Linked DNA regions of Ruminococcus sp. HUN007. The protein of the gene in region 1 binds, or shares a complex with, the protein of each later gene. Links are inferred from orthologs where the notes say so. Each region holds a gene or a part of one and is shown on either strand. Other genes may lie near its edges.

The links.
Region 2: the proteins of glmM (region 1) and cdaA are in contact, whole or in part, in a crystal structure (PDB 7OJS), measured with the Bacillus subtilis proteins. The link is inferred for Ruminococcus sp. HUN007 from one-to-one orthologs.

The regions. Positions count from the first base shown.
Region 1 is NZ_JOOA01000002.1:434,408-452,236, reverse strand. Bases 8,775-11,595 are described here. They hold glmM (phosphoglucosamine mutase), read left to right. Parts: upstream 8,775-9,420; coding sequence 9,421-10,770; downstream 10,771-11,595. Other genes in these bases: CC97_RS20480 (hypothetical protein), read left to right, coding at 10,770-11,402; CC97_RS06040 (carbohydrate binding domain-containing protein), read right to left, coding at 8,775-8,980. In the rest of the region: CC97_RS06075 (carbohydrate-binding protein), read left to right, coding at 1-867; CC97_RS06070 (transposase), read right to left, coding at 1,213-2,823; CC97_RS06065 (AAA family ATPase), read left to right, coding at 3,221-3,424; CC97_RS06060 (AAA family ATPase), read left to right, coding at 3,384-4,508; CC97_RS18670 (DUF4261 domain-containing protein), read right to left, coding at 4,795-5,673; CC97_RS06050 (DUF4250 domain-containing protein), read right to left, coding at 5,670-5,882; CC97_RS06045 (DUF4261 domain-containing protein), read right to left, coding at 5,909-6,790; more of CC97_RS06040, read right to left, coding at 7,055-8,774; CC97_RS06025 (VWA domain-containing protein), read left to right, coding at 11,786-12,271; CC97_RS20475 (hypothetical protein), read left to right, coding at 12,282-12,428; CC97_RS06020 (PP2C family serine/threonine-protein phosphatase), read left to right, coding at 12,444-13,751; CC97_RS06015 (kinase), read left to right, coding at 13,760-15,235; CC97_RS06010 (calcium-translocating P-type ATPase, PMCA-type), read left to right, coding at 15,257-17,829. UniProt on the Bacillus subtilis protein: Catalyzes the conversion of glucosamine-6-phosphate to glucosamine-1-phosphate. Glucosamine-1-phosphate is used for cell wall biosynthesis.
Region 2 is NZ_JOOA01000001.1:909,079-922,456, forward strand. What follows is about bases 8,039-10,798. They hold cdaA (diadenylate cyclase CdaA), read left to right. Parts: upstream 8,039-8,860; coding sequence 8,861-9,736; downstream 9,737-10,798. Other genes in these bases: CC97_RS03910 (hypothetical protein), read right to left, coding at 8,039-8,588; CC97_RS03920 (hypothetical protein), read left to right, coding at 9,733-10,798. Outside these bases: excinuclease ABC subunit UvrC, read right to left, coding at 25-1,851; CC97_RS03890 (CYTH domain-containing protein), read right to left, coding at 1,848-2,411; CC97_RS03895 (transglutaminase-like domain-containing protein), read right to left, coding at 2,408-4,651; CC97_RS03900 (DUF58 domain-containing protein), read right to left, coding at 4,666-5,844; CC97_RS03905 (MoxR family ATPase), read right to left, coding at 5,866-6,807; more of CC97_RS03910, read right to left, coding at 7,158-8,038; more of CC97_RS03920, read left to right, coding at 10,799-11,160; CC97_RS18590 (glycoside hydrolase family 9 protein), read left to right, coding at 11,379-13,378. UniProt on the Bacillus subtilis protein: One of 3 paralogous diadenylate cyclases (DAC) in this bacteria, catalyzing the condensation of 2 ATP molecules into cyclic di-AMP (c-di-AMP). Upon expression in E.coli leads to c-di-AMP synthesis.

The DNA.
Region 1 (17,829 bases):
CTTTCCGATGCAGACAGAGTATTCCCGGCAGCATGTGAAACTACCGGCGGCTCAGTTCTTCCTGTAAGAAGCAGCGGCAGCAAAGACAACACCATCTGGCTTGCTCCTTCCGGAACTACATCGTTCACAGCAGGGGATAACATGACGAAGGCTTCAGGTACAGCAACAAAAATAAAAACTCCTGCAAAGGAAGGCGAATATTATCTTTATGTAGTCGGAAACGACGGTACAGTAAAGAGCAGATCAAAGAAGCTTCTCAGAATAAAGGGTACATCGGTTGGTATATCTGCAGTATCATACGACGTAAACTCAGGAACAGAGCTTGAAACCTGCAGCGAAGGCGGCCAGGATGTTGCTTATATCAACAACGGCGACTACATAGGTTTCAAGGGAGTTGACTTCGGAAAATCCACAGAAAAGATCGACTTCAGAGTAGCTTCAAATCTTGAAGGCGGAAAGATCACTATCAAACTCGGCAGCCCTGACGGAAAAACTATCGGTGAGGTCGATGTTACATACACAGGCGGCTGGCAGAAGTGGAAGACAGAAACTGCAAAGATCGAAAAGACAAGCGGTATAAAGGATGTCTACTTCGTATTCAGCGGCAACGGTACAGATTCACTTTTCAACCTCAGCTGGTGGAATCCGGATGTACAGGGAAGCTCAGTAGATATTGAAGTTGTATTCGGCGATACAAACGAAGACGGAAAAGTAAACATTGCCGATGTCATTATGTTAAAGAACGCAGCACTCGGCGGCGAATACAGTGCAAACGGTGACTTCGATGAAAATGAAAAGAATGATTCTGATGACGTTTCAAAGATCATTGAGTTTTTCATCGGAAAGATCACATCGTTTATAGCCTGATGTCAGAGCAGTACCGGATACTGATCCCGGTGCTCATTTAAAATCAGTATTCATCATTATATCACTCCTATAACAGACTACGCTTCACAGATTCATTGCGAAACTGTGAAGCGTAGTTTTTTTATCTGAAAGTTTTTAAACTGGACTTAAAAAACCTGTTGATTTTCAGGAGCTTTTATGATACATTGTTTATATCTGTTTTTCTAATAATTATGATTAGAGCGTCAAAACAGCGATTTTGACTTTTCAAAATTCCAATAGAATCTTGAAAATTTAATATTATTACAAATTATGGATATATCGAAACGTAAATCTCAATATTTAGTAGCTTTCCTTACTCATTTTTCAGGCTATTACCGCATTTTGGGCGCGGCATGCCGAGCCTTGCATGAATTTGCAAAACTTCTGGATGTTCATAGCAGTTACTTTAGCTCCAAAGAATAGTTTCTTTCGAATCATACCTCTTGCCGGTATTTTGTCAACATGATATTTTCTTCGAAGAATGGATGGAAGTGATTCAACACCATTTCGGAATTTAGTTAAGTCACTAAATTCTTTTGTAGAACGTTTTCTCTGTTGCTGAGCTCTGTTTTTACTTTTTAATGAGACTGTTTTCTTACAAACCTTTACTCTCAAGTTAGGTTTACATTCATTAAAGTGTGGACAGTTTTCGCACTTTTCTTTATCGAAGGATGCTACACACTGCCCTGTCTTTTTATTGTAGCTGCAGCTTATTGGTTCATGTCCTCCGGGACACTTTAAGATCTGTGTTCCGTCTTCACTGAATTCAAAATCAGCATTGATATCTGGTGTTTCTTTACCAGTAAGATTAGTGTTTACAATTTCAATGTTTTTTGATTTTGCTAATGCTTCATCAGCTGTATATGCACCGTCAGCTACTATTACTGTGCGGTCGTCTTCCGGCTGAGAATTCATTCTTTCCATTGCATCATTGATGAATTTCTTATCACTGTAATTGTTTGCTTCAAACTGAAAATCAGTTACAAGCGTATCACCGTTTTCATTTGATGATTCTACTAAATTTGCAGCGTATCCTATATGATTTTTACCTGCTTTATGGCGAAATGTTGCTTCCGGATCCGCAGGATTCTGAAGTATTGAAGAATCCATACTTGAATCGTCTGCATCTTTAAGCTGACGGATTCCGTTAGGATATATGTTAGTCTGCTCATTGAGAAAGCGTACCAGCAATTTATATGCACTGCTGTCTTCAATATCTTCATCACACAGGTTCATCAGAATTTTTGCATCTTCAAGAATAGTTACAATCTTGCTATCAACAGATTCACTACGATTATGATATACTACTTTATTTCTGTCATCTACATCAGCATAATGCATGTATTCCAAAGGCACTTCTGCATTACTGCGTTTCATCTCTTTTACAAGGTTTGAAACACATGTATAAAGCAGTTCGAGACGCGACATTTTCTTCACATTTGCAGATATCATCATGCTATCCATACGTTTAAGATGATGATCTATTCCCATAACAAGCGCCATAACATCTGTTATTTCTTTTTCCGTATTTTGTATGAGATCTATTCCTGTTTCAATTTCATACATTGCTAATCTTTCACGAAATCTTCCAAGACTTCTGTCACTAAGGGGCTGTTCATCAAATGATGTTGTGTGAAGTGCATACTGATATCTTATGTCAAACAGCAATGATTCAAGAAATTCATCATCGGACTGTCCTGTTAGCTGCTGAATGAATATTGCGCCTACGAGAACGTTTACCGGAGTATTTGGACGCGATAATTTTTCGCTGTAAAGAACCGCATACGGTGTTTCATCTATTGCAGGAAATACTTTTTCAGCAAATACTTTTGCCCATGATTTTTCTAAAAATCTGCGTTCTCTTTCTGTTAAATTCAGCGTGGAATCGAACATTGATATTTGTTCATTCCTTAAATCGTTTGCTACGAATGACATTTCTTTTTCCTCCGAAATTTGATACTTCTATTGTACCATATTTCGCGTTTTCATTTGTTGTAATAATATTAAATTTTCAAGATGCTTTTGTTGGCTCAGATTGGTCTTACCCTTTTGACGCCCGAATCATAATTATTTTTACTTCACCGTTACTTTTTCATCAATTGAAACTGGTGTCTCAGGTTGAGGCACCCGTTTTTGAGATAGTACGCCGTTAGGCGTCCCGCTTAAAATGGATGCGCCTTCGGCGCAATTGAAAAAGCAGCTCAGACTGCTGAGCTGCTTTGATCAAAAACAGATATGTATACAGCAGTACTGAATTACTTTTCTGTTGCCTGAAAGAGTGAAACGTGTTATACTTATAGCATGAGAAAAAATACAGGAAGGAGCAAAAGTAGTGAAATTAAATATCAGAGCATCATACGACAGTTTCCGTGAACTCAGAGAAAACAATTCATATTACATAGATAAAACAGAACTGATAGAAGAATTTCTAATTGATAAATTCGATAAGGCAGTGCTGTTTGCACGTCCGAGAAGATTCGGAAAAAACTCTGACAATGACAATGCTCAGGGAATTTCTGGATATCCGCCGGGATAGCAAAGATATATTTGATGGTCTTAAGGTCATGAACAATCCGGAATTAGTGGACAAATATATGAACAAATATCCGGTGGTGTTTATTTCTATGAAAGAAATCTATGGTTGTGATTTTGACACCATAGCAGGAAATTTTAAGCTTGCAATATCCAATACAGTAAAGAGTCTGAATTTTCTTTCGGAAAGCGAAAAAACGGATAATGACGACAAAGAAATCTTTCTTAAATTAAAGCAGAAAAAAGCTGATATGGTTGAAAGTGTAGCAGCACTTGATGTACTTGTCCGTATGCTTCACGATCACTATAATAAACAGGTTTTTGTTATTGTGGATGAATATGACGTACCAATGGCAAAAGCACTTGGTAAACCGGAATATGATAAAGTCCGGGATATGATCGAGCATATGCTCAGCTTTGTCTGCAAGACAAACGAAAATGTCAAAGGTGTTATTCTTTCCGGATGCCTTTATACAGTAAAAAACAGTACATATACCGGAGTTAATAATATCATTCCTTATACAGTTCTGTCACCTGTTTTTGCAACAGCTATCGGATTCACAGATGAAAATGTAAGAAATCTTCTTGACGATGCAGGTTTGTCAGAAAGATATGACACTGTTTCAGAATGGTATGACGGATATATCTTTGGACGTGAAAAGATGTATTGTCCGTGGGATGTACTGTTGTATGTGCGTTCGGTTCTTGACGGATCATACAGTAACCTCAGAGGACCTAAAAGTTACTGGGTAAATACTTCAGAAACATCGCAGAATCTTATACACGGATTTCTTGGAAAAACTGATGATGCAAATGAAAACTTTGAAAAATTGCTTGCCGGTGAGACTATTGAATGTTTTGTAAATGAACATGTACCATATCATCTTATTCATGAAAACGGAGATAATCTTTGGTCTGCATTGCTTGAAACAGGATATCTTTCAAAGGCGGTAGAAGAAGATGCTGAACTTTTGCCGCTGCGCATACCAAATAAAGAGATACAGATCGTATTCAGGAAGGAAATATGGAATTATTTCAAAGATAAAGTAGATAATAAAACTGTAAAGGATCTTTCCCTCGGAAAATAAAATAGAAATTTTCCAGTCGCAGACTGGAAAATCACCGATTACAGAGTAACAGACTGCGTGACCGCATGGGTTATGTAGTCTGTTTTTCGTGCGCTGCCGAGCGCTCGCTTATTCAAAAGGCACCCAACGGGTGCCTTTTCTGGAATAGTACGCCGATAGGCGTTCCATTTAAGCGGATGCGCCTTCGGCGCAATTGAAAAAGCAGCTCAGATTGCTGAGCTGCTTGGGTTCGTGATATAAGGCCTGAGTAATGTTCTGATATTTCAAATTTTTACTTCCTTCAGTCTTATCTCTTTCCGCCGGCATATTTGCCGCAGTTGATATCAAGTACGCTTCTTGGCGGATCTATAAGTGAGTTTTCGTACTGTACCGGCCACTGCGGTTTCATCTGAATATTACCGTTTTCATCAATACTGTCAATGGTTTCACCGCTCTGGATCGGGAAGCCGTTGTCGAACTGGTATGACGCAATGTTATAAACGTAATTTACAACATTAGTCGGATCGAGGTTTTTGAAATGCATCTGTACATCAGCAGCCCCGAAAACATAGAATCCAAGTGTATCAACTACCATTTCATCTGTATCAGAAATATTAAAGAATCTTGCATTGACAAAGAGATCAATGAATCTTTCTGACACGCTGTATTTTTTGAAGCTTTCAAATTTATCAGGAGTAATAAGCTTTCCGCTCTGCGTTGCATATATTCCAGTACATCCCGGATAACAGTCAAGTGCTGCGCCGACCTGAGCAAGCAGTATCTCTGCCTGTTCCTGATAGGTAAGTCCCATTCCGAGCATAGTATGAACAAGCACAGTGTATTTACAATCATTTATTATCGCTTCACCGTCCTGTACATCCCAGAACTGAGAGCGTGCCATTTCATCCACTTCTATCCTGGATTCCGGCTCAGATGATAAAAACACCGCCATAGCAGGAATGCCGTCCGGATGATCCTTAGTTACCACTTTATATTTTTCAAGCGGAAACATAAACATGTCTCCGGAACTTATCTTGGAAGGTTCTGCATACGGAATTTCTCCGAGATCACCAAGATATTTTTCAAGTGCCTTTTTAACTTTATCCGCTGTCGGTGACTCTGGTTTGCTGTTAAATAACAACTGGACCATCATTATTTCCATATTGGTTTCGACTTCATTATTCATCTCATTTTCTCCTTTTGACTTTTTACGTCCGGGGTTATCTGAATCTGTTCTGTGCGGCATCGTATTCGTATCCGATACCTGCAAGCTTGTTTTTTTATTTCGTCTTCTGAAACGTCAAGATCGTCGCAGAGAGCGGCAAGCGAACTGTACTGATCACGAAGTTTTGTGTTTATTACACTAAGAAGTATAGCCGGATCATTTGGAAGCATGATTATTCTCCTTTACTGACTGATTATTACTTTTCTCTTTCGCCGGCAGCGTTTTCTCCCGGACAGACATCGATTACCGCACGCATTGGCTGTACCATTGCATCTTCATAGCGTACTGTCCACAGAACGTTTTCGTCGAACTCTGATGTTTCGGCGTTAAGTCCTTCAATAGTGTCGCCGTCTTTTATCTGGTCTCTGCTCTGCATTACAAACGAGGCTATGTTGTATACATAGTTTACGACCGCATCAGCATCAAGATTTTTAAAGTGGCACTGGATATCAGGAAGTCCGACAGCACACATACCGTGTGTGTCAACAAGCATTTCATCCGTCTTTTCTATTTTAAAGAAACGTGCATTAACGCAGAAGCATACAAAACGATCCTGCTTTTCCACCTTTCCGCTTCTTATAAGATCTGCCGGAATGAGCTTTCCGCCGGACGGAATCCATACAGCGACACAGTCTTTGAATATATCTGTAACTACTTCAAGCCAGTTCATCAGAAGACGTGTTCTGTGTTCAGTATCGAGTGCGGCCATCATGTCAGCGGCAAGTATCTTGTGCGTGCATGATGAAAGAAAAGTGTCACGGTCTTTGATATCTCTTATCTGGGCACGTTCTGCATTGGTGATGTCAGTCTGTCTGAACGGCATTACGTTTCCCAGCATTACCTGAGCGGGAAGGTCGGCGTCCCTGAAATGACTCATGAAACGTTTAACGCCGAAGCTTGTCAGTTCAGGGCTTGACGCGATTACATCCACTTTGCCGCATTTGCTTTCCAGAGCGGCTCTCAGTACAGGTTCCTCAGGACGTACCGGTTTATCTTTGAAGAGAAGCCACATTTCGAATACGTTGCTCTGCTGTTCATACTGTGCTGATGCAGTCTTTGCTTTATAATTGCTTTTCATTGGAATTCTCCGATCATTTATTTAAGGAAACATTATTAAACCGAAAATCACAGCGGGGCTGGGGGACACCCGGATCTTAGCTGTGTTTTTAGGATTATTTTCATTGTTTCCTTATTATTACTCCATTAATTCTATCATATTCATCTTAATATTTCAATAGAAAAAAACGACTGCGTTATGCAGTCGTTTTTCTTGTCTGATTCCTTGATTAGATGGAGGGAAAACAGACGAGGGTGAATTGATATATTGTATTTTGAAGATATCTTATTTTACAAGACCGAGACCCCAGATAGTGAAGTTTCCGGATGCTGAGATAGAAACATCAAGAACGCCTTCAGTATCCTGATAGTAACCGAGTTCAGCGTCAGGACCGCCCCATGTATACTGCTTGTTGCCGTTTACCTTTGTGGTTTTGCCGTTTACAGTTACATTTACGCTTCCCATTCCTGAGCTGTTAGCCTTGAATACAATGATAAGTCCCTTGCCGTTAGCCTTGAATGTCATCGGCGCTCCGCCGCTTGATGTATAGCTGTAAGGAAGTGAATTGTATCCGTTTCCTCTCTTGAATGACCCGCCGTTGAAATTCTGGAGATCCTTGTCAGGATCAGCGTTTATACATGTGTAGTATTCAGAACCGTATTTTGATCCGGTCGGTATGCTGTATGATTCAGAGCGGTTTTCAGTTCTCATAGCCTGACGTGTATAGTAAGCCATACAGTCAGCTACAAGCTGTCCGCCGTTCTTGTGCGGATGGTATTCATCTGAGAAGTAGTCGCTCTGCTTGAGGAATCCGCTCTTGAAAGCGCCCTGAAGAGCATTGTGCATGCTGATAACAGGAATGTCAAACACCTTGCTTGATGCTTCCATCTGAGCCTGGCTGTTATATCCGCCCTTTGATGTTGTGATAAGAGCGATAACTGCAGGATCGTTCGGCAGTGAGAGGAACTTTTTGATGCAGCTTTCGAAGCACTTCTTGTACATGATGTCTTCGTGGTCGTTTACAGAGAATTCGATAACCACGATATCAGGATTGTGGCTGCAGATATCCTTTTCACTTCTTACAAGACCAACTACTGATGAAGTACCGGAAAGACCGGCATTTACTTCCTTGAAAGTTCCCTTGCAGAAGTTGTTCTTTATATATGATGAGAACGGACTGCTGTAGTTCTTTCCTTCAGTGATCGAACCGCCGAGATAAGCAAGAGTAAGCGGTGCACCCTGTGATGCAGCATCAAGTTTTGCTGCGAGACGTGCTGTATTGCCCATGCTGAGGATAGAGCTCTTGTAGAAGTTTATCCATTCAGCAGATGCTGTTTCCTGATAGTCATCCCATACGTTTTCCGGCTTAGGCGGTTCAGGGAATGCTTCTATTTCAGCATTGAGCCACTGGAAAATGAGCATTGCATCTTCAGCATTGATCTGCTTGTCGTGATTTACGTCAGCGGCCTTTTTCATTGCCTCGTCTTCGAGTCCGTCAGTTATGGCGCTTTTGATAAGGCAAAGGTCCGGAATGTTGATCTTTCCGTCGTAGTTTATGTCGCCGTATGTGAGCTTTTTGGCCTTTGGTCCTTCAATCTGTGTAGCTTCTCCGGCACCGGCAGCATTGTCAACATAGAAGTCAAAGGTTCCGCTTTCTGTTTCGACATAAAGGAAAGCTTCAGTCGCATCAGCCGGTATCTGGTATTCAGCATTTGCAAGCTGTACCCATTCGCCCTTGAGGGTTGTTGCTTCGGCAATTGCAGAATAATTTGTCTTGCCTGAACCGTCTGTGTACTGGAGTTTCATGTAGAATGTTTCTTCAGATCCGCCTGCTGTCTGCATTGCATTGCAGCTGAAACTGTATGTTTTTCCAGGTTCAAATAAAGTAAGATCGAGTTCCTTCTGTGCACCGTTCCATGCGGCTGTACGTCCGGTTACATAGAGACAGTTGATACCGTCAAACGGTTTTTCATCACTTAATGAGAGTTTTGCGCCGCCGCGTCCTGTCCAGCTGTGATTGCCGTCATCAAAATGATCAACGAAGAAAAATTCTTTTTCTGCTCCGCTGTCAGGAGTTTCGGAATTCTCGGCTGCTGAGGTTCCATTTACGGCAGATGTGTTTTCATCAGCTGCGGCAGTAAATGACATCATTCCTGCAGAAAGAACAAACGCTGTCAGTGATGCAATCACTTTTTTCAGTTTAAATGACATATGAATAATACCTCTTTTCGTGTTCGGGTAATGACTGAAGGAGTTACAGATCCAGTCATAAAAAAATACACTGATTAGCTGATAATTGAAAAATATTATCAACATAACATAAAATCCTGTATAAATCATATCATAGTTATCTGCATTTTACAACCTATAATATGCATAAAAGGTGGATAAAAATGATATTTGTATTTAATTTGTCTTATTAATATGTATATGATGTGCTTGTTTATCCGTATTCCGGAAGGAAGAGGAGTTTCCCGGATGACTGCTCCGGAAATACATCTGACAATAATCGGACTTGATTTTATTTCTGAATAGTTGTATAATAAAATGCAAAGCGCTGCAGAGAATGGTACTGCAGTCAGCGGGAAAAGCCCGCAGGTATGAGTATAATCAAACGGAAAAAATAAGATTCCAGAGGGGAAATAATTATTATGGCAAAGTATTTTGGTACAGATGGTTTCAGAGGAGAAGCCAACAAAAATCTCACTGTTGATCACGCATTCAAGGTAGGCAGATTCCTTGGCTGGTATTATTCACAGGGCAAGAATGACAAATGCCGCATTGTAATAGGCAAGGATACAAGAAGAAGTTCCTACATGTTCGAGTACGCTCTTGCAGCAGGTATCACAGCGTCAGGCGCAGATGCATATCTGCTTCACGTTACAACTACTCCGAGCGTTGCGTATGTGACCAAAACTGATGATTTTGACTGCGGTATCATGATCTCAGCAAGTCATAATCCGTTTTATGACAATGGTATAAAGGTTATGAACGGAAAAGGCGAGAAGCTTAATGACGAAACAATAAAGAAGATAGAAGAGTATATTGACGGTGATCCGGATTCAATACCGCTTGCTACAGGTGAAAACATCGGACGCACAGTCGATTATGCTGCAGGACGTAACCGCTACATCGGTTTCCTTATCTCTCTTGCTACCCGTTCGTTCAAGAACATGAAGGTTGCTCTTGACTGTTCAAACGGAAGTGCTTCATCAATTGCAAAGTGCGTTTTTGATGCACTCGGAGCTGAAACACATGTGATCAATAATACTCCTGACGGAACAAATATCAATAACGGATGCGGTTCAACACATCCTGAGGCACTTCAGAAGTACGTAGTGGAATCCGGATGCGATATCGGATTTGCATATGACGGCGATGCAGACAGATGCTTTGCAGTAGCCCATGACGGAAAGCTTATAAACGGAGACCTTATCCTCTACATCTGCGGTAAATATCTCAAGAGCAAGGGTCAGCTCACATGCAACACTGTAGTTACAACGATCATGTCCAATATCGGTCTTTACAAAGCTTTTGACGCTGAAGGTATCTCCTATGAAAAGACAGCTGTAGGTGACAAGTACGTTTACGAGAACATGGCTGCAAACGGATTCAAGCTCGGCGGAGAAGAATCAGGCCATATCATCTTCGGCAAGTACGCATCCACTGGCGACGGCATCCTCACTTCACTTATGATAATGGAAGTTGTACTTGAATCAAAAATGAAACTTGCTGAACTTGCAGCACCTGTGACCATCTATCCTCAGCTTCTTAAGAATGTACGTGTTACTGACAAGAAACTTGCCATGGAAGATGAAGATGTTCTTGCTGCAGTAAAGAAAGTTGAAGAGGCACTCGGAGACAACGGCAGAATACTTGTAAGAGGCAGCGGTACAGAACCTCTTGTCAGAGTTATGGTTGAAGCAGAAACTGATTCAGTATGCAAAAAATATGTTGATGAAGTTTCAGAAGTGATCGTTAATAAAGGATACGCAGTCTGATGAAAAATGAAAATGTCAGGAAGGTACTGAAACTCTCTCTTGCGGCCATAGCTATACTGGTCGTCCTGAAGTTAGCTTTTCTTCTTCTTAACGGTTTTTCCGGATTCGGAAATGATAATGAACTTCAGTCGCAGGATGATATTATTCCGGGTTATGTAACCGAAGCAGTCACTGAGCCTGCACTTCAGATACTGACCGACAGTGAAACAGATGCAGCGACAGCTGAGCAGGATACAGAAACCGTCAGTCTTTCAGAGGACGTTTTTCCTGTCTCGGAAACTGTAACGGAACAGGATGTTCAGACCGAAGCAGAGGCAGGTTCCGAAGAACCTGAAGAATTCTCCGGTGAGGTATCCGAAGGACAGAAATACGTTTTCAGAAACAGTAAGCTTTTAAATGACCATTATAAAAAACACGGCGAGGAAATGGGATTTGCTTCTGCAGAAGAGTACGAAAAGGCAGCATCTGATGTTGTGAATTCACCTGACGCACTTCACAAGAAGGAAAAGGATGACAACGATGATGTATACTACATTGAAGATACAAATGAGTTTGTTGTTGTGTCATCGGACGGTTATCTGAGAACATATTTCAAGCCTGACAGAGGCAGGGCATACTACGACAGACAATAACAAACAGTAAACAAGGAATCCGGCGTTTGCCCTCAGCTGATAATCAGGAAACACAGATCAGCATGACAATATTATAAGCTATTCAGCGGCATGACTTTCAGAAGAATGAGTCATGCTGCTTTTTTATTTAAAAGCTTAATGTGCCTGAAACAGGTTTTGGCTGTGCATTTTGTGCATGGTGACATCTTAGTCGTTTACTATAGAAAATGGCAAAATAATTTTGCATTATTTTATTGACAAATAACAAAAAAGAGAGTATAATAATGACAATGTTCTATTAATGGAGAGCTCATTTCTTTTATCGGTTCACAAGAACTTAAATCGAGTTCACAAGTTAATACATGAACAGAAAAAATATAAAAAAAGAGACAGGAGAAAATGTTATGTCAGAATTAATAAGGAGATTACCGGTTTATCTTTTACTTGATACTTCCGGATCTATGAACGGAGAACCTATCGAAGCGGTAAGACAGGGTGTAAAGGCTCTTCTTATGGAACTTAAAAGTGATCCGCAGGCGCTTGAAACTGCCTATCTTTCAGTTATTACATTTGACAGTGTGGCAAGACAGGTGTGCCCGCTTACTGAACTTATAGACTTTAAGGAACCTGAACTTCAGGCCAGTGGTATCACATCACTGGGCGCAGCACTCAGACTTCTTTCAGAATGTATTGAAGACGAAGTACGCAAGGGAAGTACAGAACAGAAAGGCGACTGGAAGCCGCTTGTATTCATTCTTACTGACGGTGCGCCTACAGATGAATGGGAACAGGCAGCCGAAGAACTTAAGAGCAAAAAAACCAGCCAATATCATAGCATGTGCAGCCGGTGCTCAGGCAGATACTTCAGTTCTCAAGAAGATCACAAATAATGTTCTTATGATGAACAGCCTTTCAGCAGGCGATCTTGCACAGTTCTTTGCCTGGGTATCAGGATCTATCAAGATGTCATCAGGAAGTGTTGATGCTCTTCCGGGAGCACCTATCGAACTTCCTCCGCCGCCTCAGGGCTTCATTATTGTTCCGTAACAGGCAGGTGAAATTGTGAGTAACAAAGAAAAAGAAGGAAAGTATTCTGAAGATGAAGTGATCGACATTGAGCCGGATGAACTTCTTTCAGCGACCGAGGAAGACATAAAGGAAAGCATGGACAGGCTGTCTGTTTTCAATGAACTTAACATAACAGACAAGACGGCTTCGCTCTGGCAGTACAAGGCAGTTTCGGAAAACGAACCTGAAATTTTTGAAGAGTATATGTCTTCAGAGCAGGAAATTGAATGCGGAAGGGTAACTGCTGCAAGAGTACGCGGCAAGAAACACAAGCATGACGGAACAAACTGCGACGACTGGTATGAATATGATGTAAACGGCGACTGGAAGATCCTTATTGCATCTGACGGTGCCGGCTCCAGAAAGTTTTCAAGAATTGGTGCAAAGGCAGCATGCAGTGCAGCAGCAGCGTATCTCAGGGAAAACCTCGGTAACGCTTCAGAGGATGACAAAGCCAAGCTTTCTCTGCCTCTCGACGACAGCGGTTTTATGGAAGGCTGCGGCGTTTTTGCGAATATTCTTCAGGATTCAGTATTAAAGGCAAAGGAAGCTGTTGAGGCAGCTTTTGACGAGAGAAAGACGCAGTTTCGCTATCTTGATCTTGTGGAACGCGATCTTGAAATAAAGGATTTTGCATGTACATTTTTAGTATGCATTGTTCTTCCGGTAATGGTCGGTGAATCAAAAGAGTATTTTGCAGCCGCGATCCAGATAGGCGACGGCATAATCTGTTCCGTTGACAGAAACAGCCCTTTTGAAAAGGCATTAAGACTACTCAGTGTGCCTGACAGCGGTGAATATTCAGGTGAAACTGATTTTATCACTTCTGATAACCAGACCAGAAAGGAAAGCCTTATGGGCAAGACCAAGATCATGCGCGGAAAGTCTTCAGCTTTCATGCTTATGACTGACGGTGTTGCAGATGATTATTTTCCTAATTCACCGGAACTTCTCAGACTTTATCTGGACCTGTGTCTGAACGGTATTACATCTGTCGATGATTCGTCATCAGAAGGAGAAATTCCTGAGACTGTTCCTCAGCCGCTTGTTCATCCATGGGTAAATGACAATGAGAAAAAGATAATGTGCCAGTACGCCAAACGTCTTGAGGAACGTACCGGTACAGATCTTGAAACGCTCTGGAAGAATACGGCTTTTATAAAGAAAGCATCGCTTGAGAACTTTGATACTGATCTTCCGTCTGAAAGAAAAGAAAGACTTTTAAGATGGCTGGATAACTATACTGAGCGAGGCTCATTTGATGACAGAACGCTTGTTCTGCTCGAATTTGATCAGGAGTGAAACACCAGATGGACAATATCAGACGCGGACTGCTGCTTAGCGGCCGTGAGATCGAATATGTTGTAACTAAGAATCCTCCGCGCGGGGGAATGAAGTACACTTATTTCACACCGGACAAATCGTTTGTAGTCCAGTTCTTCAATGATCCTGAAAATGCCGCAGACCCCGGTATACAGGACCGCCTGAAAGCAATACTCGGCAGATACAATCCTACTGTGCCTGAGGAACTCGGCGGTGCCAACGGAAACGATGACCGGACAGCTTCTTATTTTTCAAAATGCTACTGCTGGCCTGTCGATATCGTAATAAGGCCTGAGTTCGGGATCGTAAGTCCGGCTTACCCGAAGAATTTTTTCTTCGGTGACAATGCATCCCAGATCCTTCAGATAAAGGGAAAGGACAAAAAAAGCAACTGGTTCACCGGACGAAGCAGAAAATATCTGAATTCATCAGAACTCGGTGATTTCCGTTCAATGCTGCAGATTTCAATACTTCTTTCACGTGCTGTCAGAAGACTTCATCAGGCCGGTCTCGCACATTCAGACCTGTCACCGAACAACGTACTTGTTGATCCGCGTTCAGGTACCTGTGTTGTGATCGACATAGACTCACTGGTGGTACCGGGACTGTATCCTCCTGAAGTAATAGGAACCAGAGGCTATGTTGCTCCTGAGGTGCTCCAGACACTCGGGATGGACAGAAAACAGCGTAAGTTTCCGGGTGTTCAGACAGACCTTCATTCAATGGCGGTACTGATTTATGAATATATCTTTCTGCGGCATCCGATAATCGGTCCGAAGATCTATTCAGAAGATCCTGAAAAGGACGACTATTTATGTCTCGGCGAAAAGGCTACTTTCATTGAAGATCCAGACGATACTTCAAACAGACCGGATGATCTCAAAGTCACGATAAAAGATCTGGGACCATATCTTGAAGATCTCTTTCTCCGTGTGTTCTGCAGGGGACTGCATGATCCGTCGGAGAGACCGGCGGCTATTGAATGGGAGAGAGGGCTTCTTAAGACCTGGAATCTTCTTCACAGCTGTTCCAATCCGAACTGCGAAAAAAGATACTTTATTCTTCACGATATCAATGATCCCGTATGTCCTTTCTGCGGAACAAAGATCAAAGACGATACGATTCTTAAACTTGATTTCTATGCACAGAGAAGGGGAAATCCCGGCAGGTGGTTCAGAAAGAGCGAAATGATCGCTGAAAACAATACTCCGCTCTGCATATGGAATCTTCATTCAAATATTTTTCCGGATGAAAAGGCTCCTGACCGTGAAGTCAAGGCGTACATCCAGAAAAAAGAAGGAAGTTACTATCTTGTAAATCTTACACTGAAGAATCTTCTTTCACCTGACGGAAGCACAGTTCCGGTAGGATATGCTACTGAGCTTTATCCGGGAGCGGCTTTCAGACTACTGCGTGATGATGACAGTCTGCTTATGAAAGTTGAACTGTTCAATATTAACTAAACAAGGAGAATCAGAAAAATTATGAGCAATCAAAAAGAAAAAAAATTTGGTCTTACCTCCGAACAGGTAAAAAAATCACTTGAGGAACACGGCAGCAACAGGCTGACTCAGGTTGAGGGTGAAACATTTTTAAGCAAGTTGCTTGGTAACTTTGGCGATCCGATGATCAAGATACTCTGCGTAGCACTGGCAGTCAACGTTCTTATCTTTATCCTCGGCGCAACTGGTGTGCTCAAGGGCGTGGATGTTGAGTGGTATGAACCGGTAGGTATCGCAGTTGCGATCGTACTTGCCACATTCGTTTCAACATTCTCTGAATACAGAAATGAAAACGCATTCCAGAAACTTCAGGAAGAAGCTTCAAAGATCGTATGTAAGATCTATCGTGATGACGAGATCAAGGAGATCCCGATCGATGATATCGTTGTCGGTGACTGCATCCTTCTTCAGTCAGGTGACAAGATCCCTGCTGACGGTCAGATAATTGACGGAGACATCAAGGTTGACCAGAGTGTTCTCAACGGTGAGTCAAAGGAAGCATCAAAGGTTCCTGTACCTGATGACTACAGTGACGAAGGCGAGCCGATGGACTTCCTTAATCCATACAAAGTTTTCCGTGGCTCTGTTGTATGTTCAGGCAATGCAGTAATGGAAGTTACTGTTGTAGGTGACAAGTCAGTTTACGGACAGATCGCCAAGGAACTTCAGCAGGACGACGACCGTGAAAGCCCGCTTAAGGTTAAGCTTTCAAATCTTGCTGACGGTATCAGTAAGTTCGGTTATATCGGCGGTATCGCAATCGCTGTTGCTCTCATGTTCCAGAGAATGATCACCGGCGGCGGTTTTTCAGCTTATATAAATTCAGGTATTTTCAACATTCTTGCAGACTTCCTTGATGCTGTTATTCTCGCAGTTATCATAATAGTAATGGCTGTTCCGGAAGGACTTCCTCTTATGATCGCTCTTGTATCAGCAATGAACATGGGCAAGATGCTCAAGGATAACGTACTTGTAAGAAAGATCAACGGTATTGAAACAGCCGGAAGCTTAAACATTCTTTTCTCAGATAAAACAGGTACAATTACAAAGGGTAAACTTGAAGTTGTTACATTTGTAGACGGTGACATGACTGAAGTAGGACAGGCAAGTGACGTTAAGGGCAAGCTTTCCGAAATCCTTTCAGTTGCTGTTCATCACAATACAACTTCTATCGTTGCAAAGGAAAACGGTGAGACAAAGGTTGTCGGCGGTAACGCTACTGAAAAGGCAGTTCTCGCATTCGCTGCAGACCTTATTCCTGAAAACATCAATGTTGAAAAGGTAGCTTCAATTCCTTTCAACAGTACAAACAAATATTCTGCTACCCAGGTAAAGGGTGACTACAACTGCACACTTGTAAAGGGTGCTCCTGAAAAGATCATTTCAAGATGTAAATACTACTTTGACGAAGACGGCAACAAGAAGGAGTTCACAAAGGGTGCTCAGATCGAAGACAAGATCAATGAGCTTGCCGGACGTGCTATCCGAGTTCTTGGCCTTGCGATCGCTGATGAAGCTCTCGGTGAAAACTCACTTCCAGAAGGCGACTGGACACTCATTGGTATTCTCGGTATCAGAGACGAAGTCAGACCTGAATCTGTTACAGCTATCAGCGAAGTACATCAGGCCGGTGTTCAGGTAGTTATGATCACAGGTGACCGTAAGGATACAGCTGTGGCCATTGCAAAGGAAGCCGGACTTCTTACAGCAGACACAGACGTTGTTCTTACTTCAGATGAACTTCAGCAGATGTCTGACGATGAGATCAAGAAGGTTCTCAAGGACATCAGGGTTATCGCACGTGCACTTCCTACAGACAAGAGCCGCCTTGTAAGATGCGCTCAGGAACTTGAACTCGTTGTAGGTATGACAGGTGACGGTGTTAATGACTCACCGGCTCTTAAGAAAGCCGACGTTGGTTTTGCTATGGGCGGTGGTACTGAAGTTGCAAAGGAAGCCAGTGACATCGTAATTCTTGACGACAACTTCAATTCTATCGACAAGGCTATCCTTTACGGCCGTACAATTTTCAACAGCATAAGAAAGTTTATCATCTTCCAGCTCACTATCAACGTTGCAGCTGTACTTATCTCATTTGTATGTCCTCTTCTCGGAATCAACGAACCGCTTACAGTTATCCAGATCCTCTGGGTAAACCTCGTAATGGATACACTTGCAGCTCTCGCATTCGGCGGTGAACCGGCTCTCCACAGATACATGAAAGAAAAGCCGAAGAAGCGTTCTGAAAGCATCGTAAGCAAGAACATGTGGAGCAGCATCATCATGAACTCACTCTGGATGTTCATTCTTGGTTTCCTTATGCTCACATTCTCTCCGCTTCAGAAGGTATTCGCTGATCTCGGAGCAGATGTAAAGACATTCAACCCTGCAGATTTCTCTGATCCGGCATATCTTAAACTCGGTACTGCATATTTTGCGTACTTCATATTCTCAGCAGTATTCAACGCATTCAACGCAAGAACAGACAAGATGGATCTGTTTGAAAATATCAGCGGAAACAAGGGCTTCCTTAAGGTTCTCGGACTTATCGCTGT
Region 2 (13,378 bases), on another replicon or contig:
TGATCAAGCCGGAAAGCCGGCGTTTTACTGACTTAGCTTTAATATCAGTTCCGCAGCCGTTTCCGCAGATATGCCGGCGATGCGGCTTACCTCCTCCGGCTCTGCTTTTCCTATCGCTTCTGCTGTCCTGAAATGTTCCATAAGCCTGGCAGCCTTTTTTTCACCGATCCCCTTTACAGATGTCAGACGTGAATCAAACGTTATTTTTGAATGAAGCTTTTTCTGATAGGTAATAGCCACCCTGTGCATTTCATCCTGTATGTTTGTAAGAAGCGTGAACGCTGACCTGAGACTTGAAACGGATATTTCCTCACCGCCGGTGGATATCGCCCTTGTGCGGTGTTTGTTGTCCTTGACTATACCGAAGACCGGAACGTCAATTCCCATCTCTCTTAAGTATGGTTCAACGGCATTAACCTGTCCTTTGCCGCCGTCAAGGAACACCAGATCAGGCTTTCTTCTGAAACCTTCATCTGTTTCATTTTCATCAAGAAAACGCGTGAATCTTCTTTCGAGGACTTCATGCATACATGCGTAGTCGTTCTGTATCGCTACATTTTTTATGGAAAAACGCTTGTACATCTTTTTCAGCGGCCTTCCGTTCTCAAAAACGACCATACTGGCACACATCGCTGATGAGCCAAGGTTTGATATATCGTATGCCTCAATATACTCAGGAGGTTTCGGGAGTCCCAGAAGCTGCGAAAGCTGTTCAAGAGCGATAAGCTCCTTTCCGGTTCTTCCTGCCCTGACGGAAAGGAATTCACTTGCATTGTTTCTGGCAAGCATGATGTACTTCATCATACTGCCCTTCTGTCTGAAAAGCACATGCACTGCATGTCCTGACTGTTCCTTCAGTATTCCTGAAACAACATCAGCATCTTCGCACTCATACTCAGTAAAGATCTTCTCAGGAACATCATGTCCGCTTGAATAGTACTGCATTATAAAGTCAGTGTAAAGTGACGTGTCATTGTCTGCGCCTTCAAAAAAATATGAATTCTTGTCGACCAGTTTTCCGTTCCTGTACACAATAACAGAAACACATGTTCCGTTATGATCGCTGACAGATGCGATAATATCAGTATTATCGATATCAGGATCAAAGATTTTCTGAGTCTGTGCAGCTCTTGTTATGTTGTTTATCCTGTCACGAAGAACAGCCGCCTTTTCAAATTCCAGATTTTCTGCAGCCTTCTCCATTTCCTCACGGAGTTTTTCCACTGAATCACGGCTGCCGGTCTTTATGTAGTTCAGAGCATCGTTAATGATCGCGCCGTAATTTTCAGCAGATATCTTTCCGGTGCATACGCCCATGCACTGCTTTATATGATAATTCAGACACGGACGTCTGTTCGCCGCAGACGTGCACGGAAATTTCTTATGGCAGACCGGCAGCATGAAGACTTTGTTCACTTCTGCGACCGTCTGTTTTGTCACGCCGGAACTTGTATATGGTCCGAGAGTAATCCCACCTTCAATGATCCTTTTTTCAGCAGTTATGCGGGGATAAAGTTCACCGGAAACATGTATGTAGTGATACCCCTTGTCATCCTTAAGCAGAATGTTGTATTTCGGCTTGTGCTGCTTTATCAGACTGCACTCGAGCACAAGGGCCTCATACTCTGTATCGGTTACGATAAAATCATAGTCATATACATTTTCCACCATCTTTGCGACCTTCGGTGTATGGTCCGCCGACTGTCTGAAATAGCTGGTAACACGGTTTTTCAGGTTTTTGGCCTTACCGATGTAAATGATATCCCCGGCCTGATTTTTCATTTTATAGACGCCCGGAAAGGTGGAAAGTCTGTTTGTCTTTTCTCTGAGATACGGTAGTCTCTCGTTCATAACGTCTCCGATTTGTACTGGAAGAAACGGCGCGCCTTTCCTCCTACGGTATTGATATATTTCATAATACCCAGTTTTTCAACGAGAACTTTCGTTCCTTTTTCCGCCATATCCTTGAATTCCATTTCAATCTCGTAATCACATTTTCCAAGATAGAAATTAACGTCAAAGTCTATCGAGAGCGAATCAGATGGGCGGATGCTGGTTCTGTGCGTAACCAGTTCACCCTGGAGCGAAAACGGTATCCAGGCAAACTTTCCGTTCTCAAGTGTTATGTCACTCTTGAGTTTTTCAATATCCATACATGTTTCATTTGCAGTGGAATAGTCATTTCCTGTCAGCTGCTGCGATTCTTTCAGTTCAAGACGAAGGCTGTTTTCTGTCTGCCTCGCTCTTAGTGTGGTGTGATTTGAAAGCAGATAGTTGTCATCAGTATCATAGTAATAGTTTATCTGAATGACATCCTTGTATTCCGCATCAGTATAGCGGTCTTTTATGAGTTCCATGATCTCGTAGAATTTTTTTCTGTCAACAAGAAATTTATATTCGGTTTCCTTCATTTTCCCATCCTTCTTTTCTCAGCTTTTTTCTTTTCCCTGATCATTTCCGTAAGCCGTGAATACAGTTCCTCAGCTGCTTTTCTTGCTTCTTCATTCAGTTTCTGCCCGCCGTATACAGCTGCATCATAATCATTTACAGTTGCAGTCATATCAGTTCCGAACAATTCAAGAACGTATCTTCCCGTTTCCGCAGATGTCATACTGCTGTCAAGCCCCAGCTTGTTTCTTATCCTTGATACGATCATGCTGACCGATTTTTCATTGGAAGCCCTTTTCAGACGGCTGAAGAATATCTTTTCAGAGAAATACGGTCTGATCTTCCTGTCAAAGAAAAGAATAAAAATTATAAGAGCAAGCGCTGTAACTGCCATGACTACGGACATTCTGTAGTCGAACGAAGACTTCTCCTCAGCGACGCTGAGCTGTGTCGGTTCAAATGATTTCCATCCGAATCCGGATATATACAGTTCCGGAAATGCATGAAGATCGCTGTCTGTAACAGAGACATATAATCCCGGAAGTTTCCTGCCCGAACTGCTTACCACAGATGACGGTGCCTCGTCGTAAGGATCATGCAGGTGAAGTCCTTCGGCATATCTTGCCGGAATTCCTGCAGCTCTTGCCATAAGAACCATGGCGGTCGCATAGTCAGAGCAGAGTCCGGTTTTGCCTTCAGTAAGGAAATATTCCATATTGTAGCCGTCAGGTTTCTTGTATGCAAGGCTGTATTTAAAATCATTGAGTCTGAAATATGATTCTATAGCCTGAGCTTTTTCCAGATCCGAATCGCATCCGGAAACTACTTTTTCGGTTATACGGTACACAGATTCCGGCATTTCGGTTTCGGTCTTCTGATAATACTCCATCGCGTGGAAATAATCATCGACGTATGCTGTTATCACTTCATTGTAGTCCGTAATACCGTTATCCGAAAGGATCTCAATGAGTTCACTCAGAAACACCGGGAACGTATTGTTATCAACTGAATTAACAACAGTCTGAAGATTTTTCTCGGAAAGCGAACTGTCTGAATAATATCTCAGTGTATAATTTGGATTATCTGATGCCGCTGAATAGAGCATACCCTGTTCTGTCCTGAAAACGTCTCCCCTTCCGGAGCCTACGACTGATACCGCATATGCAAGAACGGGACTGTAGCAGAACCTTGAATTTACTCTGGTAGACAGCAGCGAGACAGATCTTATATACGGCTCCTTCAGTTCCGGAGCAAGATTTTCAAGTCCGTATTTACCGGCCCATTTACTGTCAAGTTCAGCAGCTGCGGCAACAGCCTTATAGAATTCTGACGGATCAAGAAGTTCAGCATCAGTCTCGCTGAGCTTTTCTCCGGAAGTTTCATTTTCCATTGTTCTCCACAGATTCTTTTCGAAATTGTAAAGGCTATAGGTCTGTGATTTAAGATTCACAGGATCTTCATTGGTGATAAATTCAAACAGCTTGACATTTGCATTTCCTGTATACGCAAGTGATGACGAAGCTGTTTCGGATACGATTCCGAGACGATGGAGCATGTAATCCGTAAAACGCTGCGATTCAAAAACAGTATCGACCCATGAGTTGTCGATGTCAAGTTTCGGCTTAGGGACAACAAGAGCAAGAAGTGCCGTAAATGCAAGAAATACGACCATGGATCTCTTGTATCCCTTCTCCACGATCATTTTGTGGCGCGGCTTTGTGTTTATCTGCCGGCAGTGTATCATAAGTGCCATGTACATTACAAGCAGAAGCAGCGCAAAAAACACCGGCACCTGTTCTGTTTCCTTCCTGTAAAACGCAAAAGGTATCAGCGTAATGAGAAAGGTCATCGATATCCTGTAGCGTACCGCCGAAAAATAATAAACAGTGGATGCGATAAAGAAATTGATTATAATAAACGTCGCTGCTATATACGACGGTGAAAAATCAACAAGTGACTGCGGAGACAGGAACCATACGAAATAGTCAACTGTACTCTGGTTGTTTCCCGTCTTAACCGCTATTGAAACAAGTCCGCCGATAGCAAAAAAAGATCCGAGTATGGATACGAACCTGAGCAGCATGGATTTTCCGGAAATATAAGTATAGAATGAAAATACAGTAGCCTGTATTATCACCGTAATAAGCGTGACCGCAGCAAGATATTCCCTGCTGTAAACGTACATGCAGCTTGCCACGATGGAAACGCAGAGAATGAGAGGGACAATGTTTTTTAGTATGCCTTCCCTGTAAAATCTGATCAATTATCCCACCTCCGTCAGACAGTCCTTGTCAGCATCCAGTTGTCGTTAAGAAGCCACAGCTCAGGCACCGGAATGCATTCGTCAGTGTAAAGATCTTCAGGAATGATGAACTTGACATAGTTCCCGCTGAGCACGGCGTTTTCAGCCGCTTTTGCTGTTGATTCACAGATTTCGGGCGTACAGATTATATTCATGTCCGAGGATTTGGAATCGGCGGGAGATGAAAGATCCGGGATCATCTTTCCCGGAGTCAGGTCCTTTATCATTCCGCAGGCGATCCTTTCAACGTCATCATGTGTCAGGACATCTTCCGTGATCATTTCTTCATGTCCGGGATAAATAAAACTGCATTCTATGCCGTTTCGCACACACATATCAAGTATGGAAAGTGCACCTTCAGTTACCATCGCTGTATGTTCGATCGCGGAACGTCTGCCTGAATCAGTTTCCGGAGCGCTGATATCAAGTATTATTTTCGGCAGCGTCATTCCGGCACTTTCGTCCATGCGGACATAAAGCTCGTTCTTTTTTGAAGAAAGCTTCCAGTTTACTTTTTTCAGTGAATCTCCCGGAACATAGTTTCTGTATCCGTATCCCGGAAACGCAGCTCTGCCGTAGACTGCCGCCGTTTCCGTTTCGTCGTCATCATTGTCAGGAAGAGTATCGGAAATACTTCTGAGAATTCCTGCACAGTCATTTATTTCGTGTATTTCAGGAATGATGTCTATTTCGTGTTCGATCTGAGGTACACGGATCCTGAAACGGAAAATTCCGAGGTAGTCTGTAATATAAATGTGTCCTATTTTAACACCTGCTTTTCCGCAGACTTCCGGAAAAACGCTGATATCTATTGTAAGGTCCCTGTTTTCAGACATTGAAAAGCGGTAAACATCATATTCAGTTTTTCTGAAATGTTCTGTCGCCCTGAATTCAAAGCTGATAACAGGAAGCGGAATTATCGTGTCTTTGGTTACAAGCACCTTTATCGTACAGTTTTTGTTTTTCGGTACCAGATCATTCGTACTGTCAACTCTTATCTGGACCTTTTTCCTTGCAAAAAGTGTAAGAAACACTGAGACAAGCGGTACAACTACAAGGAAAACCGCCATTATTCCGCCGGCATTACGGTCAAAGAGTATCATGTAGCTGCAGGCAGAAAGTAAAACTATAACATATGAAAATACTGCTTTCATTAAAAAGCGTCACCTCCGCCCTTACTTCACGGCATCGGCAGGGACAGCAGTTATTTCCAGTATTCTTTTTATAAATTCATCTGATGTTCCGTATTTCGTACGTCCCTTTACTGAAAGTATGACCCTGAGTGAAAGAACACATCCGGCGATATATTTTACATCATCAGGAGTAACATAATCTCTTCCGTTTATAAAGGCTATTGCCTTCGAAGCCTTGTAAAGCGTTATACTGCCTCGCGGACTTACTCCGAGAGTCACCATTTCACTGTCGCGTGTCGAGCGTACAATATCGGTTATGTACTTTTTCACTGAAGGGATAACACGGACGTTCATTACCTGTTTCTGCAGATCTGCTATATCTTCAAGAGTAATGACTGCACGTTCAACGTTATCGACAGGATTGCCGAATTCCGTTCTTTCGATTATCCTGATCTCTTCCTCGGCAGTAGGATAACCCATGCTGATCTTCATGAAGAAACGGTCCATCTGTGCTTCAGGAAGATGATATGTTCCGTAGGTCTCCACCGGATTCTGAGTAGCCATTACCATGAACGGTACCGGAAGAGCATGTGTTTTTCCGTCAAGGCTTATCTGTCCTTCCTCCATTATTTCAAGAAGGCTTGACTGGGATTTCGGCGAAGCACGGTTGATCTCATCCGCCAGAAGAAAATTGCACATCGCAGCTCCCGGTCTGTATTCAAGTTCGCCTGTTTTCTGATTTATCATTGAAAATCCGATTATATCGGACGGCATGATATCCGGTGTCATCTGTACACGGTTGAATTTTCCATCGAGAGATTTGGCCATCGAGGAAATAAGCTGTGTCTTTCCCACACCCGGAACGTCTTCGATAAGGATATGACCCCCGCACAGAAGAGCCGCTATTACCTTTATAATAACGTCTTCCTTTCCAACGATAGACTTTTCGATATTGTCCTTGAGGATCCTGATTTTTTCGTTCATCTAAACCACCTGTTTTTCTGTATTGATAATTTCCTTTTATATAGACTATATTATAACAATTTTCTATGATTTTTTCAATAGCTTTTTATGAAATACTGATCAATAAGGGAATCCTGCTTCTTCCTTACGGCATGATCAGCAGATGAACGTATCAGCGTTTTTGCGTCTCTGGCAAATCACAGAAAAAAGAGAGGCAGTAAAACTTTCCCAAAAAGCAGATCAGCATATCCGGACCCACGTATTTACGTGAGCAGGATATGCTGATCATGTTGTATTCAGAACTTTTTATCAGTCTGTTTTTTAATGCAGCACCGGCATGTGCTGCCCTGAATTCTGTCGTCTGACGTTTATCAGTATTTTATCTTGAAAGGATCATATCTCTTCAGAGAAGCGTCGTTGAATGTAACACCGTATGAGTCAGCCCACTCGGAAGCCATATTGCTGAATTCATCCTTGAACATTTCCATAAGAGTTGATGTTCTCTTTTCACCTTCGAAATAGTCTTCTCTTTCAACTACATCAAGACGCTGAACAAGATAGAGTCCGTTGTTCTCTGTATCTTCAACTATTACAGCAGGTCCGCCTACAACGCAGTCATTGAAAGCTGCCTTGTTTACAGCCTCTGACGGATTGTAGCCGTCCTCTTCAGAGCCCTTCTTAAGAACATATTCATTCTGATAAGGATCAGTTTCTTCAGCTTCTTCTGTTTTTTCTTCTGAAGCTTCTTCAGTAACAGCCGGTTCGCCGTTTTCATCTGTTACGGCTGATGTAACTGCTGCATCTTCATCTTCGGAAGCTGCTTCAGTAGTTTCTGAAGATGTCTCTTCTTCTGAAGTTTCAGCTGATGTTACTTCACCTTCGCTGCCTTCAGCTGTTTCATCTGATGTTTCTGTAACAGCTGCTTCGTCTTCTGAAACTGCTGTTGTCACAGCACTTTCTTCTGCAGATGTAACATCACCGGTAGTTTCTGCCTCTGTGCCTGTAACTGCTTCAGCAGCTGCTGCCTCGCCCGTAACTTCAGCTGTTTCAGCTGCAGCCTCTTCTGCCTTCTTAGCCTTGTAATCGTCGTATTCCTTTATGAGGTCATCGAAGTTTTTACCGGAATCAGCCTTTTTCTTGTATTCTTCAGCAAGTTTCTTTACTTCAGCCTTAGCGTCATTGTCAAGTGCATTGCCCTCGGAATCAGTAAGATCAAACTTTATGTACTTTACTCTTGAATAGTTGCCTTCAAGATATGCTGCGATCTGTGCATCGTCGCATTCCTTTTCTCCGCCTTCACCGTAGTAGTGGAGGAAAACCTTTTCCTTTTTGTAGTCATATTCCACGATCTTTCTGAATGAATCCTCACCGATACCATTCTGCTCGTACATTCCTGAGTAGTATCCCCAGAATGATTCAGACATTGACTTGATCTTTGAAATATCATCAGCAGAAAGTTCAAGTCCGAGTTCATCGAATTTTTCGTTTACCGCAGCATATTCCTTTACCTGCTTTGTGGCTTTTTCGTTCACCCACTGTGTAACGTCCTTTCCGTCAATGGAAAGTGTCTTCATAAGCTTTGTGTCCGAAGTGTCAAGTTCACTGTTATCCTTTACCAGTCTGGAAGTTGCTTCGCTCATAGCCTGTGTCTGATAGTAAATAAAAATGCCTGAGTTCACTTTTTCATCCTGACATTTAGCCACCCATGACGTGCTTTCACCGCAGGCTGTACCTGCAAACACCATTGTCAGTGCAGTTGCAGCAGCAAGAATTTTTCTGCTGATATTCTTATTAAAAGACATTATTTTCTAACTCCTTTTGTCTGTTATATATTGTCAGCCGGCCGCTGGAAAGCACAGGCTTTTCGCACAGGCTCCGGCATCATATGCTTTTCTATTATATAATATTTTTGCGAATAAGTCCATAGAAAAGTAAATATTTTTTTAAACTTAAAAAACTTCTTTAATTAGCTATTGAAAAATTATGAAAATATGATAAAATAAATAATAGTATACTTTTAAGACGGGAGATTATATTGTCTTTGTCCCGTCAGTAACGATAGGATGTGAAATATTTGTATCTGAGCGGGCTGATCGGCTCTTTATGGAGTATTTTCAACTCAATGAAAATCGGTGACTTTTTCGATATCGCCATTCTTTCGCTTATCATATTCAAGTTAATACAGATAATCCGTGAAACACGAGCAGGGCAGCTTGCAAAAGGTATCATATTTCTTCTGCTCGCGTACTTCACCTGTGTCATTTTTAAATTCAAGGCAATGGAATTCCTGCTGTCCGTTATACTCAACAACGGATTTATAGCAATACTGATAATGTTCCAGCCGGAAATGCGCCGTGCACTAGAACGTGTCGGACGCACCAGCGTTTCAAAGCTTTCGTTCTTCAACAATCATCCTGATGATTTTGTTGCCAGATGGGAAACTGCAATAAAGGAGATCTGTGACAGTGTTGATGAACTTTCCGCAACAAAAACCGGTGCACTGATAGTCCTTGAAAGAAAAACAAGACTCGGACTGGAAATCAGTTCGGGCACCATGATGGAATGTCTTCCGAGCAAGGAACTTCTCGGAAACATCTTTTATCCGAAAACACCTCTTCACGACGGTGCGGTAATAATGAGAAACGGCATGATAGTTGCCGCGGCATGTTATCTTCCGAAACCGGAACGTGAAGAACTTATAGACAAAAAACTAGGATCCCGCCACCGTGCAGCCATAGGAATGAGTGAAAACTCAGATGCCGTAATAGTTGTCGTTTCCGAAGAAACGGGCACTATTTCGGTTGCCTGCAACGGTAAGCTGTTCAGAAACTTTTCCTCAAAATCGCTCAGCATCTTTCTGATCGACCATGTTATCAACGACAAGTCTGATGAAGTCAACGACAGCAAAAAACATTTCCTTATGTTTAACCGGAGGAAAAACAAAAAATGAAGAACATTATCAATAAAGTCAAACTCTTTGTGGAACGGTCACTGGAAAGAGATTCCGTACTGTTAGTCATTTCTGTTCTTCTCGCTGTTTTCATCTGGGGATATATCACCACCCAGAGATGGCCTGACGATCACATATATATAAACGACGTTCCTGTTGATTTCGAAGCCAGCATAGCCGGCACTCCTGCCGAGGCAGAAGGATACAAGATCTACGACGCCGACGTACAGAACGCAGACATAAGAGTCGATGCCAACAGAAAATACATCGGATTTCTTACAAAGAAAGAATTCTATATAAAAGTGAGTGCAGACAACTACAGCGGTGAACAGCCGGTTACTGCCAAACTCACTGTGCAGAAAACTGATGACAACAGCTATGACTGTGACTATAAACTGAAAGAACCGAGTCAGAACAAAGCAAAGGTTTATTTTTACAAAGAGATCACGAAAACAGTGGATGTAACGGTAAAAGCTCCCGGTATCACTGCTGCTGAAGGACATAAGCTGAAAAGTCTTACCTGTGAATCGGTTTCCGTAACAGGACCGGAACCTTACGTAAATATGATAAGTTCCTGCGAGCTGAATATCACACAGAACGTAGCCTATGACACAAGAAGGTCATTTCAGGTCACCGCATCACTCGGAAACTTAACTTTCCTTAACGAAAACGGCGAGGACATCAACAAGATAATCAGACCTTATATGTCGAAGAATCAGTTCACGATCAATAAAAGTGAGCTTACCGTCATGGTCAACATTTCAAGCGTCAAGAATATTGACATTCAGTTCAGTCACATTATTACTGATGTACCGGACTATTTCAACAAGCAGTTTATTCTTGACAGACTTTCGTTAAGCACACCAACGATAACCGTTTCTTCGGATGACACCTCGATCGATGACATTGATTCCCTTCCGGTTTCGAGTGATGAGAGCATCTCGCTCAGCTCGATAAACACTGATTTCTCAGCTTCATTTGACCTGACCAGAGCACTTGAAAGTTATCCAAAGCTGAAAAATGACTCAAACGTAGTCTCAACATATCTGAAATTCGAAAGTTCAGGACTTGCTGAAAAAACCTTTGACAGTGTTGATGATTCAAGATTTACGATCAAAAACCCTTACTCGTCAAAATACACTGCTGAACTGGTAACACAGCGTCTTGACAATGTGACTATAATAGGACCTGAAGAGGATATTGAAAAGATAACAGCTGACAATCTTACAGTCGAAATAGATCTTTCAAAAAGCACAGTTTCCGGTACCGGTAAACTCAATACCGGAATAAGCACCTACAAGGCGCTGGTGCTTCTGCCGTCAAAATACAAAAATGTATGGGCTTACGGCGAATACACAGTTGATGTCGAGATCTACGAAAATGAATTCCAGCAGACTGATGTGACAACTGCATCTTCTGATTAAAAAAGTTCATGTTTTATACGGTTTCCCATATTCGCAATATATGGGAAACCTTTTTTCATTGCATTTTCTGAATATTTATGAACAAAGTATTAATTTTTCAAAGTTTATAAAAAAAGTATTCACAAGCATGTCTTTTTTGTGTATAATAGTATCGTATGGAATTGATTGAAATAAGTTGCATTTATTTTAATTAAAAATTTGAAAGGATGATTTTTCCAATGGTTCAGAAAAATTTAACAGGTAAGGCTATAGCAGCTGTTGCTGCTCTTACACTCACTGTTTCAGGTCTCGGACAGACAGGTGCTGTTTTCGGCGGAAACACAGTTAAGGCTGCTGACACTGACAACTACGCAAAGCTCCTTCAGGCATCACTCTTCTTCTACGATGCCAACATGTGCGGAAAGAACGTTGAATCTAAGTCTCTTATGAAATGGAGAGGCAACTGCCACACAAACGACGAAGTTGACGGCGGTTTCCACGATGCCGGTGACCACGCAATGTTCGGTCTCCCACAGGGCTACGCAGCTTCAACACTCGGATGGAGCTACTACGAATTCAAGGAGGCTTTCGACGGACTCGGTGTAACAGTTCACTACAAGACAATCAATGATTACTTTGCTGATTTCTTCAGAAAAGCTACAGTTCTTTCAGGCGACAGAGTTTCAAAGATCTGTATCCAGAAGGGTCTCGGCGACACAGACCACGCTTACTGGGGTGCTCCTGAAAAGCAGGGCGACAGAGGCGGATGCGACTGGAGATCAAACGGTTCAGGCGAAATCGCAGCTGAATACGCTGCAGCTCTTGCAGTCAGCTACGTAAACTTCGGTAACACTGAAGACCTTAAGTACGCTAAGGCTCTCTACAACTACGCTAAGGCAAACCCAAGCTGTTCAAACGGTGACTGCACAGGCTTCTACAAGTCAGACAGCTTCAACGATGACCTTGCATGGGCAGCTGGCTGGCTCTACATCGCTACTAAGGACGGCGGTTACAAGAATGACTGTCAGGCTAACCAGAAGAAGATTGGCTGGGTACACAGCTGGAACAACGTTGAAATGGGTGCTGCTTGTCTCGCAGCTGAGATCGGCGTAGGCAGCTGGGATGCAGTTACAGGATATCTCGGCGGTCAGTGCAACGGCAGCGGATATCTTTGCATGAGCGAATGGGGCAGTGCAAGATATAACTGTGCAATGCAGTTGGCAGCTCTTGTATGCACAAAGCACAACGCAGGAAATTATACAAACTGGTGCCAGGGCCAGATGACTTATATCCTCGGTCAGAACCCGAAGAACACATGCTTCGTAACAGGCTTTGCTTCAAACTCAGCAAAGAACTGCCACCACAGAGCAGCTTCAGGCTACCAGGGATACGACGGTGCTGACGGATTCCACACAGGTGTTAAGGAATACAACCCTAACCACCACTACACACTTATCGGTGCTCTCGCAGGTGGTCCGGCTGATGCAGGCGGAACATACACAGACGTTATCGACGACTACAAGAGTAACGAAGTTGCTATCGACTACAACGCAGGTCTTGTAGGTGCTGCTGCTGGTCTTTACTCATTCAAAAAGTCAGGCACAATTGCTTCTTCATTCGAAGGTACAAAGAGCAACGGTGCAGGTGCTGCAGTAGTAACACAGCCATCACCTACACAGCAGGCTCCTGCTTCTCCTTCTCCTACACCACAGCAGCCACAGCCTACACAGCAGCCTACAACTCAGCCTACAACTCAGCCAACTCAGCAGCCTACACAGCAGCCTACATCTTCTGACGGCGGCTACACATTAAAGTCAGGCAAGAAGATCACATACAGCGCACTCGGTGAAGACGACAGAATGATCGGTTTCGCTTACAAGGATTTCGGTATCTCTGCTAAGGAAAAGATCACAAAGGTTGACGTAAACATCTCAGCAGGCAAGAACATCGGTAAATATGTTGGTCAGTTCGGTACTTCAACAACTGATGATGCAGCAGGCTACTGGGCAATGGGTGATGAGATCACTCAGACAATCAGCGGCAACAGCGGAACTATCTCATGGAAGGTTCCTTCAGATATCTCTTCTATCATCCAGACAGAATACGGCGGAGAGATCAAGTTCGGTGTATGGTGGATCGACTGTGACGAATTCACAATTGATTCTGTAACATTATACACAGACGGCAAGGCAGCTTCAACTACAACAACACCTAAGGCTTCACCTTCACCATCTCCATC